Regions from separate parts of the Sphaerisporangium rubeum genome, predicted to be linked through region 1. Evidence: predicted binding sites of a transcription regulator. Region 1 holds the regulator's gene; each other region holds the start of a gene.
The links. Region 1 encodes LexA, which represses DNA repair genes until DNA is damaged. Its sites were predicted from a motif close to TCGAACANNTGTTCGA; they were not measured.
Positions count from the first base shown of each region.

Region 2: a site for LexA is predicted at 1,404-1,419, ahead of recA (recombinase RecA). Genes of this name have one in related genera too.
Region 3: a site for LexA is predicted at 1,350-1,365, ahead of BJ992_RS23600 (DUF6504 family protein). Genes of this name have one in related genera too.
Region 4: a site for LexA is predicted at 2,488-2,503, ahead of ruvC (crossover junction endodeoxyribonuclease RuvC). Genes of this name have one in related genera too.

Region 1 is NZ_JACHIU010000001.1:2,237,104-2,241,660, forward strand. It holds gene leuS (leucine--tRNA ligase) at 1-1,759, shown strand, start outside; gene lexA (transcriptional repressor LexA) at 1,949-2,659, opposite strand; gene nrdR (transcriptional regulator NrdR) at 3,244-3,723, shown strand; gene BJ992_RS09600 (vitamin B12-dependent ribonucleotide reductase) at 3,807-4,557, shown strand, end outside.
Region 2 is NZ_JACHIU010000001.1:5,328,897-5,333,453, forward strand. It holds gene recX (recombination regulator RecX) at 1-177, opposite strand, end outside; gene recA (recombinase RecA) at 206-1,291, opposite strand; gene BJ992_RS22685 (DUF3046 domain-containing protein) at 1,463-1,657, opposite strand; gene BJ992_RS22690 (VOC family protein) at 1,713-2,201, opposite strand; gene BJ992_RS22695 (ATP-dependent helicase) at 2,340-4,557, shown strand, end outside.
Region 3 is NZ_JACHIU010000001.1:5,543,845-5,548,401, forward strand. It holds gene BJ992_RS23595 (DNA polymerase III subunit alpha) at 1-1,019, opposite strand, end outside; gene BJ992_RS23600 (DUF6504 family protein) at 1,019-1,285, opposite strand; gene BJ992_RS23605 (ABC transporter substrate-binding protein) at 1,541-2,695, shown strand; gene BJ992_RS23610 (ABC transporter permease) at 2,701-3,582, shown strand; gene BJ992_RS23615 (ABC transporter permease) at 3,570-4,439, shown strand; gene BJ992_RS23620 (ABC transporter ATP-binding protein) at 4,436-4,557, shown strand, end outside.
Region 4 is NZ_JACHIU010000001.1:3,290,759-3,295,315, reverse strand. It holds gene ruvB (Holliday junction branch migration DNA helicase RuvB) at 165-1,214, opposite strand; gene ruvA (Holliday junction branch migration protein RuvA) at 1,222-1,842, opposite strand; gene ruvC (crossover junction endodeoxyribonuclease RuvC) at 1,839-2,453, opposite strand; gene BJ992_RS14170 (GNAT family N-acetyltransferase) at 2,592-3,761, opposite strand; gene BJ992_RS14165 (YebC/PmpR family DNA-binding transcriptional regulator) at 3,948-4,557, opposite strand, start outside.

The DNA.
Region 1 (4,557 bases):
CGTCGCGTTCGAGATCGAGGGCCGCGCCGAGCCGGTCACCGTGTACACGACCCGGCCCGACACGCTGTACGGCGCGACGTTCTTCGTGGTGGCCGCGGACGCGCAGCTGGCCGAGGAGATCGTCGCACCGGAGCAGCGTCCCGCGCTGGAGGCCTACCGCGCCGAGGTCGCCAAGCTGAGCGACATCGAGCGGCTGGCCACCGACAAGGAGAAGACCGGCGTCTTCCTCGGACGGCACGCGGTCAACCCGGTGAACGGCGAGCGGATCCCGGTGTGGGCCGCCGACTACGTGCTGGCCGACTACGGCCATGGCGCGATCATGGCGGTGCCGGCCCACGACCAGCGCGACCTGGACTTCGCGCTGAAGTTCGGCCTGCCGGTCCGGGTCGTCGTCGAGACCGGCCTGCCCGACCCCGCCGAGACCGGCGCCGCTACGCCGGGGGAGGGCCGCCTGGTCAACTCCGGGCCGCTGGACGGGCTGACCAAGGCCGAGGCCATCGCGCGCATCGTCGAGATCCTCGGCGAGCGCGGCACCGGGGCCGCCGCGGTCAACTACCGCCTGCGCGACTGGCTGCTGTCCCGCCAGCGCTACTGGGGCACGCCGATCCCGATCATCCACTGCCCCGACTGCGGCGAGGTGCCGGTCCCCGACGACCAGCTGCCGGTCACGCTGCCCGACCTGCGCGGCGAGGCGCTGGCGCCGAAGGGTGTGTCGCCGCTGGCGAGCGCCACCGACTGGGTGAACGTCGCGTGTCCCAAGTGTGAGGGCCCGGCGCTGCGCGACACCGACACGATGGACACCTTCGTCGACTCCTCGTGGTACTTCCTGCGGTACTGCTCGCCGCAGCTGGAGACCGCGCCGTTCGACGTCGAGCAGGTGCGCCGCTGGGGGCCGGTCGACCAGTACGTCGGCGGCGTCGAGCACGCGGTGCTGCACCTGCTGTACTCGCGGTTCTTCACCAAGGTCCTGCACGACATGGGCATGGTGGACTTCACCGAGCCGTTCCTGCGCCTGCTCAACCAGGGGCAGGTCGTCAACCAGGGCAAGGCCATGTCCAAGTCGCTGGGCAACGGCGTCGACCTCGGCGAGCAGATCGACAACTTCGGGGTGGACGCCGTACGGCTGACCATGGTGTTCGCCGGGCCGCCTGAGGACGACATCGACTGGGCCGACGTGTCACCGGCGGCGTCGCAGAAGTTCCTGAGCCGGGCCTTCCGTGTGATGGCCGAGGCCGGGGCCGCGTCCGCGCCGGGGGCCGGCTTCTCCGGCGGCGACATCGAGCTGCGCAAGGTCGTGCACCGCACCGTCGACGAGGTGACCCGCCTGGTCGAGTCGCACAAGTTCAACGTGGCGGTCGCGCGCACCATGGAGCTGACCACCGCCGCGCGCCGCGCCATCGACAGCGGCCCTGGCGCCGCCGACCCGGCGGTCCGCGAGGCGGCCGAGACCCTGGCGGTGCTGCTGTCCCTGGTCGCGCCGTACTGCGCCGAGGAGGGCTGGGAGCGTCTGGGCCACGGCCCCACGGTCGCGACGGCCCCCTGGCCGGTCGCCGACCCCGCTCTGCTGGTGCAGGAGTCGGTCACGTGCGTCGTGCAGGTCGCCGGCAAGGTGCGTGACCGCCTGGAGGTGCCACCCGGCGTCTCGGACGCCGAGCTGCAGGAGCTGGCCCTGGCGTCGGACAAGGTGCGGGCCTACCTCGACGGCAGCCCGCGCAAGGTGATCGTGCGCGCACCCAAGCTGGTCAACATCGTCCCCTGAGGCCGGCATCACGGCCGGCACCATGGTCGGCATCACGTCCGGCATCACAGTTGGCACCATGGTCGGCACTGAGGCCGGTCGCCACTGCGGCCGGCACAGGGCCAGGGAGACACCGAAAAGCCGGGTCAGCCACTGCTGACCCGGCTGGTGGTGGTCCGACCCGGCGGGGGGCGGCCTGGCGGGGTGGGCTCAGAGCTTGCGCAGGACGGCGGTGACCTTGCCGAGGATCGTGGCCTCGTCGCCGGGGATGGGGTCGTACACGGCGTTCTGCGGGACCAGCCAGACGTGGCCGTCCTTGCGCTTGAAGGTCTTCACGGTGGCCTCGCCGTCGATCATCGCGGCGACGATGTCGCCGTTGTCGGCGACCGGCTGCTGGCGCACCACGACCCAGTCGCCGTCCGCGATGGCGGCGTCGATCATGGAGTCGCCGGCGACCTGGAGCAGGAACAGCGTGCCCTCGCCGACGAGCTGCTTCGGCAGCGCGAAGACGTCCTCGACGCGCTCCTCGGCCAGGATGGGACCGCCGGCGGCGATGCGGCCGACCAGCGGCACGAACGCCGCGGCGGGCCGGGTGACGAGCGGCTCCTCCTCGCCGTCCACGGGGTCGACCCACAGCACGGGCTCGCCGGGGAGGCGGACCTCAAGGGCACGGGGCCGGTGGGGGTCGCGGCGGAGGTACCCCTTGCGCTGGAGCGCGGTGAGCTGGTGGGAGACGCTGGAGGTGCTGGTGAGCCGGACGGCCTCGCCGATCTCGCGCATCGACGGCGGATAGCCGCGCTGCTGCACCGAGTCGCGGATCACCTCGAGGATCTTGCGCTGCCTCGGGGTGAGACCGAGTTCGTCACGCCTGCGCACCGCCAGGTCGCTGGCGACCGTGCCGATCGCGTCCTGCTCACTCATGAACTCCTCCTCACCGCGCGCCGGTGAGGCGCTCGGTCCGTGGCAGCCGCCCCGTCCGGCCGCCGTGTGCCTGCCCTGCCTGCCCTGCCTGCCCTACCTGCCATGCCGCCTACACGCGACAATAACTCTGTTGAAGATCGTCATCAAACTGGTGTTCGAGAAACATGCCCCTGAGCGGGCACGATCGTGTCCGCCATCGTACGGGAGTTCGATCGCTCTCGTGTTCGACTTCTGCGATCTTATGCCGGGTGGGTGTCGAAGTCGATCACGCGCGGCGCCTGTTCGTAAGGTTCCCCCGGTGGTGTCCCGGCGGCGTCGCGGTCGAGGCGTCCGAGTCCTGGGGTGCAGGTGGGGCCGTGGTTGCGACACGCCGCCATCGGGGCCCGTTGCCGCTGCTGGGGAGGGTGTTTCGAGCGTAGGGGTCGCGCCGACTTGCGTTCATGGTGCGGCACTCCTACGGTTGGACCACAACATCTAGTAGTTACACCGATGTGGTTCACCATAGGTTGTGTTTCTGTCGGCGCACCGGGTAGTCAACGGGTAAGTGCGCCGGCCTGCTTCCGCATGCGGCGGGGAGGTGGCACGTGCACTGTCCGTTCTGTCGTCATCCGGACACCCGGGTCATCGACAGCCGTTCCACCGAGGACGGCGCGGCGATCCGCCGCAGGCGCACCTGCCCCGAGTGCGGACGCCGGTTCACCACCCAGGAGACCGTGCTGCTGATGGTCAGCAAACGCAGCGGGGTCACCGAGGCGTTCTCCAGGGACAAGGTGATCGCCGGGGTGCGGCGGGCCTGCCAGGGCCGGCCCGTCGGCGAGGACTCCCTGGCGCAGCTCGGCCAGCGGGTCGAGGAGAGCATCCGGGCCACCGGGGCCGCCGAGATCCCGGCGCACGAGGTGGGCCTCGCCATTCTCGGGCCGCTGCGCGAGCTGGACGAGGTGGCCTACCTGCGGTTCGCCTCGGTGTACCGCGGCTTCGAGACCCTCGCCGACTTCGAGGCGGAGATCGAGCAGCTGCGAGCCGCGCGGGACGCCAGGGCGGCCGGCCGGGAGGCACCGGCCTGACGGTGACCGGTCCCCGCGGGGACTTCGGCGGTGTGACGACGTGTTTCGTACAACGTGGGCCTGGGCCCCGGAAGGGGGAGATCATGACGGAGACGGTGAGTGGCTCAGTGGGACGCGGGGGTAAGCGCGCCCCCAAGGGCTTGAAGATCAGGCGTATCCACACCACCCCCGGTGTGCACCCGTACGACCAGGTGCGCTGGGAGCACCGTGACGTCGTGATGACCAACTGGCGGGACGGCTCGGTCAACTTCGAGCAGCGCGGCGTGGAGTTCCCCGACTTCTGGTCGGTGAACGCCGCCAACATCGTCACCACCAAGTACTTCCGCGGCGCCGTCGGCACGCCGGTGCGCGAGCGCAGCCTCAAGGAGCTCGTCGACCGCGTGGTCGGCGTGTACACCCGCACGGGCCGCGAGCACGGCTACTTCGCCACCGAGGAGGACGCCGAGATCTTTGACCACGAGCTGAAGCACGCCTTGATCCACCAGGTGTTCAGCTTCAACTCGCCGGTGTGGTTCAACGTCGGCACCGCCTCGCCGCAGCAGGTCAGCGCGTGCTTCATCCTGGCGGTCGACGACCAGATGGAGTCGATCCTGGAGTGGTACAAGGAAGAGGGTGTGATCTTCAAGGGAGGGTCGGGCTCCGGCGTCAACCTCTCCCGCATCCGGTCCAGCAAGGAGCTGCTGTCCAGCGGCGGCACCGCGAGCGGCCCGGTGTCGTTCATGCGCGGCGCCGACGCCTCCGCCGGCACCATCAAGTCCGGCGGCGCCACCCGCAGGGCCGCCAAGATGGTCGTGCTCGACGTCGACCACCCCGACATCGAGGAGTTCATCGAGA
Region 2 (4,557 bases), 3.1 Mb from region 1:
GTCGAACCCCCGGCCCGACGAGCCATCACGACCGCCAGACCCCCGACCGGTGGAGCGGCCACGGCCGCCGGACCTGCGGCCCGTGGAGGCACCGCGGACGCGCTCGGGGTCGGGAGACTCACCCCCGTCGTTCCAGAAAGGGCCGGTGGGACGGGGGGTGGGGTCTTCCGCGGGCATGCCGGGTCAGCTCCGGAGGCGGGGCGGATCAGACGTCGCCGGGCTTGGGGGCCTTGGCGCCGCGGGTGGGGGGTGACGGGGGGGTGGCGGCGGCCTGGGGCTCGGCGGGGGTGTCGATGCGGGGGCCTACGCCGAGCTTTTCCTTGATCTTCTTTTCGATCTCGTTGGCGATGTCGGGGTTGGACTTGAGGAAGTTGCGAGCGTTCTCCTTGCCCTGGCCGAGCTGGTCGCCTTCGTAGGTGTACCAGGCGCCGGCCTTGCGGACGAAGCCGTGCTCGACACCCATGTCGATCAGGCCGCCTTCGCGGGAGATGCCGACGCCGTACAGGATGTCGAAGTCGGCCTGGCGGAAGGGCGGGGCCATCTTGTTCTTGACGACCTTGACGCGGGTGCGGTTGCCGACGGGCTCGGTGCCGTCCTTGAGGGTCTCGATGCGGCGGACGTCGAGACGGACCGAGGCGTAGAACTTGAGGGCCTTGCCGCCGGTCGTGGTCTCCGGCGAGCCGAACATGACGCCGATCTTCTCGCGGAGCTGGTTGATGAAGATCGCGGTGGTGCCGGTGTTGTTGAGCGCACCCGCGACCTTGCGCAGCGCCTGGGACATCAGCCGGGCCTGCAGGCCGACGTGGCTGTCACCCATCTCACCCTCGATCTCGGCCTTCGGCACGAGGGCCGCGACCGAGTCGATCACGACGAGGTCGATCGCGCCGGAGCGGATCAGCATGTCGGCGATCTCAAGGGCCTGCTCACCGGTGTCGGGCTGCGACACCAGCAGAGCGTCGGTGTCGACCCCGAGCTTGCGCGCGTACTCAGGGTCGAGAGCGTGCTCGGCGTCGATGAACGCCGCGATGCCGCCCTGACGCTGTGCGTTGGCGACGGCGTGCAGCGCCACGGTGGTCTTACCGCTGGACTCGGGACCGTAGATCTCGACGATGCGGCCACGGGGGAAACCCCCGATGCCGAGCGCGACGTCGAGCGCGATCGCCCCGGTCGGGATCACCTCGATGGGGGCCCTGGCGTCATCGCCGAGGCGCATGACAGAGCCCTTGCCGAACTGGCGCTCGATCTGGGCGAGGGCGGTCTCGAGGGCCTTCTCGCGGTCGTTGGCTGCCATGGAGTGCCCCCTGGAGGGTGTGAGGTTTTCGTTTCCGTCGCCTGGAGGCTACGGGGTGGCACCGACAATTTCCGGAACCCGCGGCACCGGGACGTCGGCAGGTCCAAATATAGCGAACGATTGTTCGATCGGGGGGCCGAGTCCGGACGGCTCGCCGGAAGTGGTCACCGCTCAGCGAAGCCTCGGGTCGATGTCGGTCACCTCGCACACCGCGCGCCAGACGGTCTTGGCCGACTCCCCTTCGGCCAGCGCCTGCGTGACGGTACGGCCGCCGAGCTGAGCGATGACGTAGTCATGGGCCCAGGACTCGGCGTACCTCTCGCCGAAGTGGCGGTTCATCCGCTGCCAGAAATCCGTGAGGCGCATCCCCTCAGTATCGTCGCCGCCGAGAGGCGCACGGACCTCGAGGACCCCGGCGCGCTCACATGACCTTCGTGCCGTACATCTCTCCCAGCGGATCGGCGAGCAGTTCCAGGCGTGCTCCGTCCGGGTCGCGGAAGTAGATCGAGGCGTCGCTCTCCACCTGGTACGGGACTCCGGCGTCGTCCAGCTTGCCGCGCAGCCTCTCCCACTTGCCGCGTTCGACGGAGATGGCGATGTGGTGGAGGCCCCCGAGCACCTCCTTGTACTGCGGCAGGTCGAGCCCCGGGAGGTCGAAGAACGCCAGCAGGTTGCCGTTGCCGATGTCGAAGAAGAAGTGGTTGGAGCCTTTGTAGTCCCGGTTCTCGAATATCTCGGTCAGCGGGAACTCCAGGAGTCCCTGGTAGAAGCCGATGGTCCGCTCGACGTCGGAGCAGATCAGTGCGAAGTGGTGCAGGCCGCGAGCGCTGCTTTCGGGCCGCCGTGCGTGGATGTGCTGTTCCCGTATACGTTCCCGGGCCGCATCGATCGCCGCGTAGTCGATGTCCATGGTCCCAGATGACGTCCCGTGTGTCCCGAATGTCAAGACCGGCCAGGTCACCGGGCTTCGGAGCGGGTACGGAGCGGGACCGCCGCCGGCGGCGGACGGCGGACGTTTTCTGTCGGTGGCGGGTTGCATGATGGGACGGTGACCGCTTCCGTGCTCGACCATTTCACACCGGTGACCAGGCGATGGTTCACCGGCGCCTTCGCCGCGCCGACGGCCGCGCAGGAAGGCGCCTGGCGGTCGATCGCGCGAGGCGACAACACCCTCGTGGTGGCTCCCACCGGCTCCGGCAAGACCCTGGCCGCGTTCCTGTGGTCCCTGGACCGCCTGGCGGCCGCTCACATGGCCGAGAGGCCGGCGGGGTCGCGTGCGGCGGAGGACGGCTCCGCGAAGGGTGCGAGGGGCCGAGGCAAGAAGAAGGACCCGGCGCCGCGGCGCTGCCGGGTGGTATACGTGTCGCCGCTCAAGGCGCTGGCGGTCGACGTCGAGCGCAATCTCCGCGCTCCGCTCGCCGGCATCGGCCAGGCGGCACGCGCCATGGGGCTGACCGCGCCGGAGGTCTCGGTGGCCGTCCGGTCCGGTGACACCACGACCGAGGACCGCCGCCGCTTCGCCTCCCGGCCCTCCGACATCCTGATCACCACCCCCGAGTCGCTCTACCTTCTGCTGACCAGCAAGGCGCGTGACGCGCTGCGCGAGGTCGACACCGTCATCGTCGACGAGGTGCACGCCGTGGCGGGCGCCAAGCGCGGCGCTCACCTGGCGGTGACGCTGGAGCGGCTCGACACCCTGCTCCCCCGGCCCGCGCAGCGCATCGGCCTGTCGGCCACGGTCCGGCCGGTGAGCGAGATCGCGACGTTCCTCGGCGGCTCCCGGCCCGCCGCGGTCGTGCAGCCGCCGTCCGACAAGGTCATCGAGGTCGAGGTGATCGTTCCCGTCGAGGACATGACCGAGTTGGACGGCCCGCCGCGCCGGCCGTCCGTCCGAGGCGGCGAGCCAGGCGAGCCCGTGGCACCCGGCCTCGCCGAGGAGAGCGAGTCGCCGTGGGCCACGGAGGACCCGCCTCGGCGGTCGATCTGGCCGCACGTCGAGGAGCATCTGCTCGGCCTGATCGGCTCCCACCGCTCGACCATCGTCTTCGCCAACTCCCGCCGACTGGCCGAGCGCCTGTGCTCCCGCCTCAACGAGCTGGCGTTCGAGCGTTCCTCCACCGGGGAGGGCACCCCCGTTCCGGGGCCGGCGACCAGGCCGGCCCCCGCGGAGATCATGGCGCAGGCGGGTGCGGCCAAAGGCGTGGTGCCCGAGATCGTGCGGGCCCACCACGGCTCGGTGTCCAAGGAGCAGCGGGCCCAGATCGAGGAGGAGTTGAAGTCCGGCCGGCTGCCGGCGGTGGTGGCGACGTCCAGCCTGGAGCTCGGCATCGACATGGGGGCCGTCGACCTCGTGGCCTGTGTGGAGGCGCCGCCGAGCGTGGCGAGCGGTCTGCAGCGCATCGGCCGCGCGGGCCACCAGGTCGGCGCGGTCTCCAAGGGTGTGATCTTCCCCAAGTACCGCGGCGATCTGATCCAGACGGCCGTCGTCTCCGAACGCATGCGGGCCGGCCAGATCGAGGAGACCCGCTGTCCCCGCAATCCCCTTGACGTGCTGGCCCAGCAGATCGTGGCGATGTGCGCACTGGACGAGTGGACGGTCGACGAGCTGGAGACCGTGATCCGCCGCGCCGCGCCGTACGCGACGCTGCCGCGCAGCGCGCTGGAGGCCACGCTGGACATGCTGGCCGGTCGTTACCCGAGCGACGAGTTCGCCGAGCTGCGGCCTCGTGTGGTGTGGGACCGCGTGACGGGCCGGATCACCGGCCGTCCCGGCGCGCAGCGCCTCGCGGTGACCAACGCCGGCACCATCCCCGACCGCGGCATGTTCGGCGTGTTCCTGGCCGGTGGCGGCGAGGGCCGCGGCGGCCGGCGGGTCGGCGAGCTGGACGAGGAGATGGTGTACGAGTCCCGCGTGGGTGACGTCTTCGTGCTGGGGGCCACCTCGTGGCGCATCGAGGACATCACCGCCGACCGTGTGCTGGTCTCCCCCGCTCCGGGCCGTCCGGGCAAGCTGCCGTTCTGGCACGGCGACTCCCCCGGCCGTCCGGCGGAGCTCGGCCGAGCGCTCGGCGCGTTCCTGCGCGACATGTCAGGCGGCGACGAGTCCCGGCTCACCGCGGCCGGTCTCGACGGTTTCGCCTCGGCCAACCTGCTCGCCTACCTCGCCGAGCAGCGCGAGGCCACCGGGTACGTCCCGGACGACCGCACCCTGGTGGTCGAGCGGTTCCACGACGAGCTCGGCGACTGGCGTGTCGTGATCCACACGC
Region 3 (4,557 bases), 3.3 Mb from region 1:
ATCATGTCGGTGATGCCGGCGACGACGATGAAGTACCCCGACAGCCGTTTGCGCTCGATGACGGCGAGCTCGTCGGCGAGGCGGTCGCGGGCCTGACTGGAGCGTTCCATGCCGCGGTGGGCCAGGCCTTCCTCGCAGCGGCGGCGCAGCAGCGGCACGGGGTCGGCGTCCACTTCAGGCAGGTGCAGCCGTTGCGGGTCGCCGACGAGCGCGAGGACCTCCAGTGGGTCGAGCACGCAGCGCTCGGCGACGCGGCGGGTGGTGGCGAGCAGCTCGGCGGCGCCGTCGCCGCAGACGCGTCTCGCCATCAGGGCCATCTCGCGGCCGTCCTTGAGGTAGGCGTGCGCGGCGGAGTGCTCCAGGTGGCGGGGGTGCAGCGGCACGAGTTTGCGTGCCGCGTCGAGCACGTCCCCCACCCGGTAGTCGCCGGGGTCCAGATGGCGTACGGCGTTGGTCAGCACGGCGGACAGGCCCGCCGCCTTCGCCAGGGCCAGCATGCGGCGCGCGACGACGGCGTCTCGCTGCCCGTAGTGGTCGACGACCTCCACCACCAGGTCGGGTACGGCGGCGCGCCACGCCGCCAGCAGCTCGCGGGCCCGCTGGTCGCGGCGCTCGGCGACCGCGTGACCGGCGTCGGACCTCGGGCCGAGCAGGACCACCAGGCCGTCGGCGTGCCTGGCGATCATGGCGCGGGTGACGTACGGCTCACCGCGCTCCCCCGCCTGGTGGGCCTCGGTGGTGAGCCGGCACAGGTGGGCCCACCCGCCGGACCTGGCGAGCACGGTCACGCGGCAGGCGTCGTCACCGGGACGGTCCAGCGCGAAGTCGACGCCGGCGATGGGGGCGACACCGGCGGCGGCGCACGCCTGGACGTGCTTGACGACGCCGTACATGCCGTCACGGTCGGTCAGCGCGAGCATGTCCATGCCGCGCTCGGCGGCGCGGGCCGCCAGTGCGGCGGGGAACGCCGTGCCGTACCGCAGGGAATAGGCGGAGGCGACGTGCAGGTGGGGGAACATCAGTCCCACGCTCTCAGCAGCAGCCAGCCTTCGCTCGCGGTGTCGTACCGCAGCTCGTAGGTGCCGGCCTGGCCGCCGGGGCTGGCCTCGACCCGCCAGAAGCGCCGCTCACCCGGGTCGCTGTCGGCGATCTTCCACCACTCGCGGGAGGTCACCCAGTGGTCGAGGACGCGGCGCACGACGTACAGCCGGTCCCGCCAGACGAAGCGGACGGGGTCGTCCTCCCGCGTCCACACCTCGATGGGATCGCCGTAGATTCTGCTCAAGGCGGTTCTTCTCCCTGGGTCCTTGGAACTGTGGAGCACCCGGGGGAAGACGGGCGGTGCTGCTTCGAACATATGTTCCCAGAGCTTGGACGGCAAATCCAGACGAGCCGGGAGTGTTCTGTACGTGATCGGCCGGCGACGGCGATCACTTCATGGGTCGTTCACACAGCCGCACCGGAACGCAGCGGACTGGCCACTGTTTGTTGTCCGGGGCCGCGTAACTTCCTCCCGTACCTCCGATAGCGGGAGCTAAACGTGCATTCATCCCGTACGCGTATGGTCGGCCTGGCGGCCGTCCTTACCGTCGCCACTTCTCTTGGCGCCGCCTGTGGCGCCGCACCGACCGCGGGCACCGGCGTCACCGCCGCCGGTGCCGGCAAGACCGCCACCTCGGCGGCCGACTTCGGCGGCCTGGACGAACTGGTCGAGGCCGCGAAGAAGGAAGGCCGGCTCAACGTCATCGCCCTCCCGCCGAACTGGGCCAACTACGGCGAGATCATCTCGGCGTTCACCGCCAAGTACGGCATCAAGGTCAACAGCGAGAACCCGGACGGGTCCAGCCAGGACGAGATCAACGCCGTCAAGACCCGCAAGGGCCAGGACCGCGCACCCGACGTCCTCGACCTCGGCACCGCGTTCGCGCTGAGCGGCGCCGCCGAAGGCCTGTTCGCGCCGTACAAGGTGCAGTCCTGGGACAAGATCCCCGAGGGCCAGAAGGACGCGGACGGCGCCTGGTACAACGACTACGGCGGCTACGTCTCCATCGGCTGCGACGCCAAGAAGGTCGGCAACTGCCCGCAGTCGTTCGCCGACCTGCTCAAGCCCGAGTACAAGGGCCAGGTCGCGCTGAACGGCAACCCGACCAAGGCGGGTGCCGCGTTCGCCGGGGTATACGCCGCGTCGCTGGCCAACGGCGGCTCGTTCGACGACATCCAGCCCGGCATCGAGTTCTTCGGCAAGCTCAAGGACGCCGGGAACTTCAACCCCGTCGAGTCGACCCCGGCGACCGTGCAGAGCGGCGAGACCCCGATCAGCATCGACTGGGACTACCTCAACGCCGGTTACACCGACGAGTTCACCGGCAAGGGTGTCGACTGGAAGATCGCCGTCCCCTCCGACGGCAAGTACGCGCAGTTCTACGCGCAGGCCATCAACAAGGACGCACCCCACCCGGCCGCCGCGCGGCTGTGGCAGGAGTTCCTGTACAGCCCCGAGGGCCAGAACCTGTGGCTGAAGGGCTACGCGCGTCCCGTGCTGCTGCCGGCCATGCAGGCCGACGGCTCGGCCGACGCGACCCTCGTCGCCAAGCTCCCCGCCGTGGACGGCACGCCGCAGTTCCCGACCGACGCGCAGGTCACCAAGGCCAAGGAGGTCCTGGCCACCGGCTGGGGCGCCGCGGTCTCGGGCTGACGTCCATGACGGACATCTCCCCCATGGCGCCGGTCCGCCTGCCCCGCAGGGCCGGCGGACGGCGCCTCGGCGCGCCGGGCTGGGCCGCGGCGCTGCCTCTGCTGATCTTCGTGGGGCTCGCCTTCGGCGTCCCCGCCGCGGCCCTGCTCGGCGGCGCGTTCACCTCCGAGGGCTCGTTCACCACGGCCAACCTCACCGAGTCGCTCCAGGGGGCCTACCTCACGGCGCTGCTCGGCAGCGTCAAGCTCTCCGTGCTGGTCGCCGTCACCGGCGCCGTGCTCGGGACGTTCCTCGCGCAGGCCGTCGTGACGTCGCGGTTCCGCGCGCTGCGTGAGGCCGTGCTGACGGCGTCCGGGGTGCTCGCCAACTTCGGTGGCGTTCCGCTGGCGTTCGCGTGGATCGCGACCCTCGGCAACTCCGGCGTGCTCACCCGCGGCCTCGGCCTCGGCGACGCCGGGTGGAGCCTGTACAGCTTCTGGGGTCTCGCGCTGGTGTACCTGTACTTCTCCATCCCGCTGATGGTGCTGGTCATGGTGCCGGCGCTGGACGGCCTGCGTCCGCAGTGGCGGGAGGCGGCGCGCGGCAACGGCGCGTCGGCGTGGCAGTTCTGGCGGTACGTCGGCGTCCCGGTGCTCACCCCCGCGCTGCTCGGCGGGGTCGTGCTGCTGTTCGGCGGGGCCTTCGCCGCGTACGCCACCGCCGCCGCCATGGTCGGCACGGTCGTGCCGCTGGTCACGCTGCAGATCGCGGACGCGCTCACCGGCAACGTGCTGATCGGCCACGAGAACGTGGCGCTCGCGCTCAGCTTCGACATGATCGTGGTGGCCGGTCTGGTGATGGCCGTCTACCTGCCCCTCCAGCGCAGGAGCGCGCGATGGCTGCGCTGACCCCCACCGTCCTCCCCGACGTCGAGGCCCCCGCGTCCCGTACGGCCCGGCCCCGCCGGGTGCGGGGGTGGCGCGGCGTGGTGCTCGCGCTCGCCGGGCTGTACTTCGTGGTGCCGCTGCTCGCGTCGTTCGTGTTCACCGTGAACGACCCCGTGCGGGGGTTCACGCTCGACGCCTACCTGGAGATCTTCGGCGCCGAGGGCTTCGTGCCGAGTCTGCTGCTGTCGCTCGGGCTCGCCGCCGCGACCATCGTGGTGGTGCTGGTCCTGACGCTGCCGGCGATGCTCGCCGTACGGCTCACCGCGCCGCGGCTGCGGCCGGTCATGGAGGTGCTGTGCACCCTGCCGCTGGTGGTGCCGCCGATCACGTTCGTGGCCGGCATCGGCACCGTGCTGCGGTGGGGGCCCGACCACCTGGCCGCCACGCCGTTCTACCAGACCGTGATCGCCGTCCAGGATCCGGCGTTCCCGGTGGTGCTGGTCATCGCGTACGTCGTGCTGGCGCTGCCGTTCGTGTACCGGGCCCTGGACTCCGGGCTCGGCGCCATGGACGTGCGCACGCTCGTGGAGGCGGCACGCAACTGCGGCGCCTCATGGCCGCACGTACTGCTGCGGGTCGTCGTGCCGAACCTCGCGTCCGGGCTCGCGAGCGCGTCGTTCCTGACGCTGGCGCTGGTGCTCGGCGAGTACACCGTGGCGCGGCTGCTCGGGTTCCAGCCGTTCTCGGTGTGGATCGTCACGATCTCCGGGTCCGACGCCGCCATGTCGGTCGCCGTGTCCATCTTCAGCCTGCTGCTGACATGGCTGCTGCTGCTCGTCCTGTCCACCGCGGGAACCAACAGAAGGAGTCGGTCGTGAACGGCGCGCGAGTGGAGTTCCGTGGGTTGCGCCGGACGTTCGGCGCGACCACCGCGCTCGCCGGGCTGGACCTGACGGTCGCGCCGGGTGAGCTGATCGCGCTGCTCGGGCCGTCCGG
Region 4 (4,557 bases), 1.1 Mb from region 1:
TACGGTTGATTTGAAAGTTTCAGTTCGAGCCCCTCCACCAGCACACGTACCCACTGTGAGACGGATCTCTCGCCGCTCTCCCGGATTTCACCGCCCCCTGTGTCCTCTTGTGCAACGAAGGTCCCGAGGGCCGCTGTAAACCCGCCTGTCAGGAAACGGCCGCTTCAGGAAGCCGTGCCGCCGAACAGGGTCGGCGCGGCGCCGAAGGCGTCGGGAGGCGGGGTGAGGCCCAGGTGGGCCCACGCGGCCGCGGTGGCGACCCTGCCGCGTGGCGTGCGGGCCAGCAGGCCCTGGCGCACCAGGAACGGCTCGGCGACCACCTCGACGGTCTCGGGTTCCTCGCCGACGGCGACCGCGAGGGTGGACAGGCCGACCGGGCCGCCGCCGAACTTGCGCAGCAGCGCGCCGAGGACCGCGCGGTCGAGGCGGTCCAGGCCCTCGCCGTCCACCTCGTACAGGTCGAGCGCGGCGGAGGCGACCTCGCGGGTGATGACGCCGCCGGTGCGGACCTCGGCGAAGTCGCGGACGCGGCGCAGCAGGCGGTTGGCGATGCGCGGCGTGCCGCGGGAGCGGCGCGCGATCTCGGTGGCGCCTTCGGGGGGAAGGTCGAGCGACAGCAGGCGCGCGGAGCGGTGCAGCACCTGCTCCAGCTCCTCGGCCTCGTAGAAGTCCATGTGCGCGACGAAACCGAAGCGGTCGCGCAGCGGCGCCGGCAGCAGGCCCGCACGTGTGGTGGCGCCGACCAGCGTGAACGGCGCGATCTCCAGAGGGATCGCGGTGGCCCCCGGGCCCTTGCCGACCACGATGTCGACCCGGAAGTCCTCCATGGCGAGGTACAGCATCTCCTCGGCGGGCCGGGCCATGCGGTGGATCTCGTCCACGAACAGCACCTCGCCCTCCGACAACGTGGACAGGATCGCCGCGAGATCGCCGGCTCGTTCGAGCGCGGGACCCGAGGTCAGCCGCAACGGCGCGCCGAGCTCGGCTGCGATGATCATGGCGAGGGTGGTCTTGCCGAGCCCCGGCGCGCCGCTCATCAGCACGTGGTCCGGCGACCGCTCCCGCCGCACCGCGCTCTCCAGCACCAGCGACAACTGTTCGCGCACCCGCCCCTGCCCGATGAACTCGGCGAGCCGCTTCGGCCGCAGCGCCGACTCGATCGCCTGCTCGTCCCCCTCGGCGTCCGGCGACACCAGGTCGCGTCCCAGGCTCATCGCTCCCCTATCTCACGCTCAGGGCCCGCAACGCGGACTTCAGCAGGACGGCCACGGCGGGGACGCGGCCCTCGGCGGTGGCGGCGTCGGCCTCGGCGGAGACGACGGCGACGGCCTCGTCGGCGTCCCTGGCCGAGTAGCCGAGGCCGACGAGGGCCGCGTGGACCTGGTCGCGCCACAGAGCGGGGCCGGGACGGCCGTTCAGCGCGGCGTCGACGGACTCCGCCGGTGTGCCGAGTTTGTCCTTCAGCTCCAGGATGATGCGCTGCGCGCCTTTCTGGCCGATGCCGGGGACCATGGTGAGGGTCTTGACGTCGGCGCTCGCCACGGCGACCCGCAGAGCGTTCGGGGAGTGCACGGCGAGCATGGCCAGCGCGAGCCTCGGGCCGACACCTGAGGCGGTCTGCAGCATCTCGAAGACCAGGCGCTCGTCGTCGGAGGCGAAGCCGTACAACGTCAGCGACTCCTCGCGGACCACCAGGGACGTGGACAGGCGGCCCTGCTCGCCCACCCGGAGCCCGGCGAGGGTGCCGGGTGCGCAGTGCACCAGGACGCCGACGCCGCCGACCTCCACCACCGCCGAGTCCGGCCCGAGTGCCGCCACCCGGCCCGCGACGGACGCGATCATCCGGTCACCTCTTCCCCGGTCTCGTCGGTGGATCCGTGGATCTGGCCGGTCTCGTCGCCGTGGGCCGCGCCGATCCGCGGGACGGGGCCGCCGCCGCGTGAGCGCGCCTTGGCGATGGCCTCGGCGAGGCGGTTCTGGGGGCCCCCGCGCCAGATGTGGCAGATGGCGAGGGCCAGCGCGTCGGCCGCGTCGGCGGGTTTCGGCATGGCCGGCAGGCGCAGCAGGCGGGTCACCATGGCGCCGATCTGGGCCTTGTCGGCGTTGCCGTACCCGGTGATCGCGGCCTTGACCTCGGACGGCGTGTGCAGCGCCACGGGGAGCCCGCGGCGGGAGGCGCAGACGATGGCGACGGCGGACGCCTGAGCGGTGCCCATGACCGTGCGCAGGTTGCTCTGGCTGAAGACGCGCTCCACCGCGACGGCGTGGGGCCGCACATCGTCGAGCCAGCGCTCGATCTCGGCCTCGATGGCCACGAGCCGCGCGCCGATGTCGTGCCCCGCCGGTGTGCGCGCCACCCCGACCTTGACCAGGGTGAGCGGCGCGCCGGCCCGGCCCTCGACGGCGCCGAGGCCGCACCGTGTCAGCCCGGGATCGACCCCCATCACCCGCAGCTCCGGCAGCCGCACCAGCCCCGCCTCCCGCCTGCCGAACACCTGTTCGGCGCAAGACTGTACCCCTATCGGGGGTCCCGCGCACGCACCGCCTCCCGGTGCGGCACCGGATTTCCGTACGAAGCCGCAAGAAGCGGATCAGAAGTAGTCGAGCAGGTAGGGCTCGGCGGCGAACAGCGCCGCGAGGGTCTCGTCGGTCCGCGGGGTGCCGCCGGTCAGCAGGCCCGCGCGGCGCAGCGTGGCGACCGGCACGCCGGCGAACAGCGCGGACATGCCGTTGATCGTGAGGCGCGGCGCCGCGTGGCCCCCCGCGGGGACCCGGGTCGCGGAGGCGGCGCCCCCGGCGGCCGAGAGCAGCCAGGCGCCGGAGTTGGCGGGCCGCTCGGGGTCGTCCACCTCGACGACGGTCTCGGCGGTCACCGGGTCGGGGTAGCCGCGCGCGGCGACGGCGGCCGGCAGGTCGACGAGGCGGAACATCCACCGCGTGATCGTGACGTGCTCGTCCTTGCGCTCACGCAGCAGCCACAGCAGCGGGTCGGAGGGCTCGACGGTGGCGGTGACCGTGCGGGCCACCGAGGAGGAGGAGCCGACCAGCGACCACAGGGCCCGCGCGGTGGCCTCGGAGCCGGCGACGAGGTTGTCGACGTCCAGGTCACCGCCGTCCCAGCTGTACACGACGTAGCCGTCGTCGGCGAGGTAGCCGTACTCGGAGTCGTCGTCCAGCCAGTGACGTACCAGCCGTTCCTCCCACGCCAGCGGCCCCGACGCGCGGGCCGCACCGAGGACGCGGCCGAGCACCTTGCCGATCTCGGGAGCGTCGTCCGGGGTGATCCGGCGCAGCGGCGTACCCGGTTCCGAGCGGTCGCGCAGCAGCGTGCGCAGCGCCTCGGCCGGCAGCTTGACGCGGTACCGGCCACCGGCGTGCTCCCAGCCGAGACCGCGGTACAGCGGCGTGGTGGCCGGGTACAGCGCGGAGACGTGGTAGCCGAGGCCGGCGCACCGGTCGAGCAGCGCGCGCATCAGCGCGCGGCCGACCCCCCGGCCCCGGTCCTCAGGCGCCACCGTGATCCCCGCGATGCCCCCCATGGGGATCGGCCGGCCGTGCCACCACTGGACGAAGTCGTTGATCCTGCCCGCCCCCGTGAGGCGGGTGCCGTCGAACACGCCGAGGTAGCGGCCCTCGGCGAACAGTGGTGTGACCACGGTGCGCCACGACCTGACGTCGTCCCCCGACAACGGCCCGAACGCACGGGTCCTGCAGTCGAGCACGGCGCCGAGGTCGTCCTCGGTCAGGTCGCGAATCTCCACGACGGCACAACCTACGGGCCGCCACGAGGCCGGGTCCAGTGGTTTTCCCCTGGACCCGCAGGGTCCGTTCGGCTTGGCGAGGACCTCGGAACCGGCCCGGCGACGGTCCGCGGGGCCGGTCCGGCTCGGCGAAACGTCCTCACCGGCCGTGAAACCGGCCCGGTGACGGTGCGCCGGCCCGCGGGGTCAGTCGAGCTTGGCGAGGACGTCGTCGCTGACGTCGAAGTTGGCGTAGACGTTCTGCACGTCGTCGCTGTCCTCCAGCGCCTCGATGAGGCGGAACACCTTGCGTGCGGCGTCCTCGTCGAGCGGCACGCTCAGCGTCGGCAGGAAGCTGCTCTCGGCGGAGTCGTAGTCGATGCCGGCGTCCTGCAGGGCCTTGCGCACCGGCACCAGGTCGCCGGCCTCCGCGACCACCTCGAAGGACTCGCCGATGTCGTTGACCTCCTCGGCGCCGGCGTCGAGGACGGCCACCAGCACGTCGTCCTCACCGAGGTCGCCCTTGGGGACGATCACGACACCCTTGCGGTTGAACATGTACGACACCGAGCCGGGGTCGGCCATGGAGCCGCCGTTGCGGGTCATGGCGACGCGGACCTCGGAGGCGGCGCGGTTGCGGTTGTCGGTGAGGCACTCGATCAGCACCGCGACACCGCCGGGGGCGTACCCCTCGTACATGATCGTCTGCCAGTCGGACCCGCCGGCCTCCAGGCCGCCGCCGCGCTTGCGCGCACGCTCGATGTTCTCGACCGGCACGGAGCTCTTGCGGGCCTTCTGGATGGCGTCGTACAGCGTG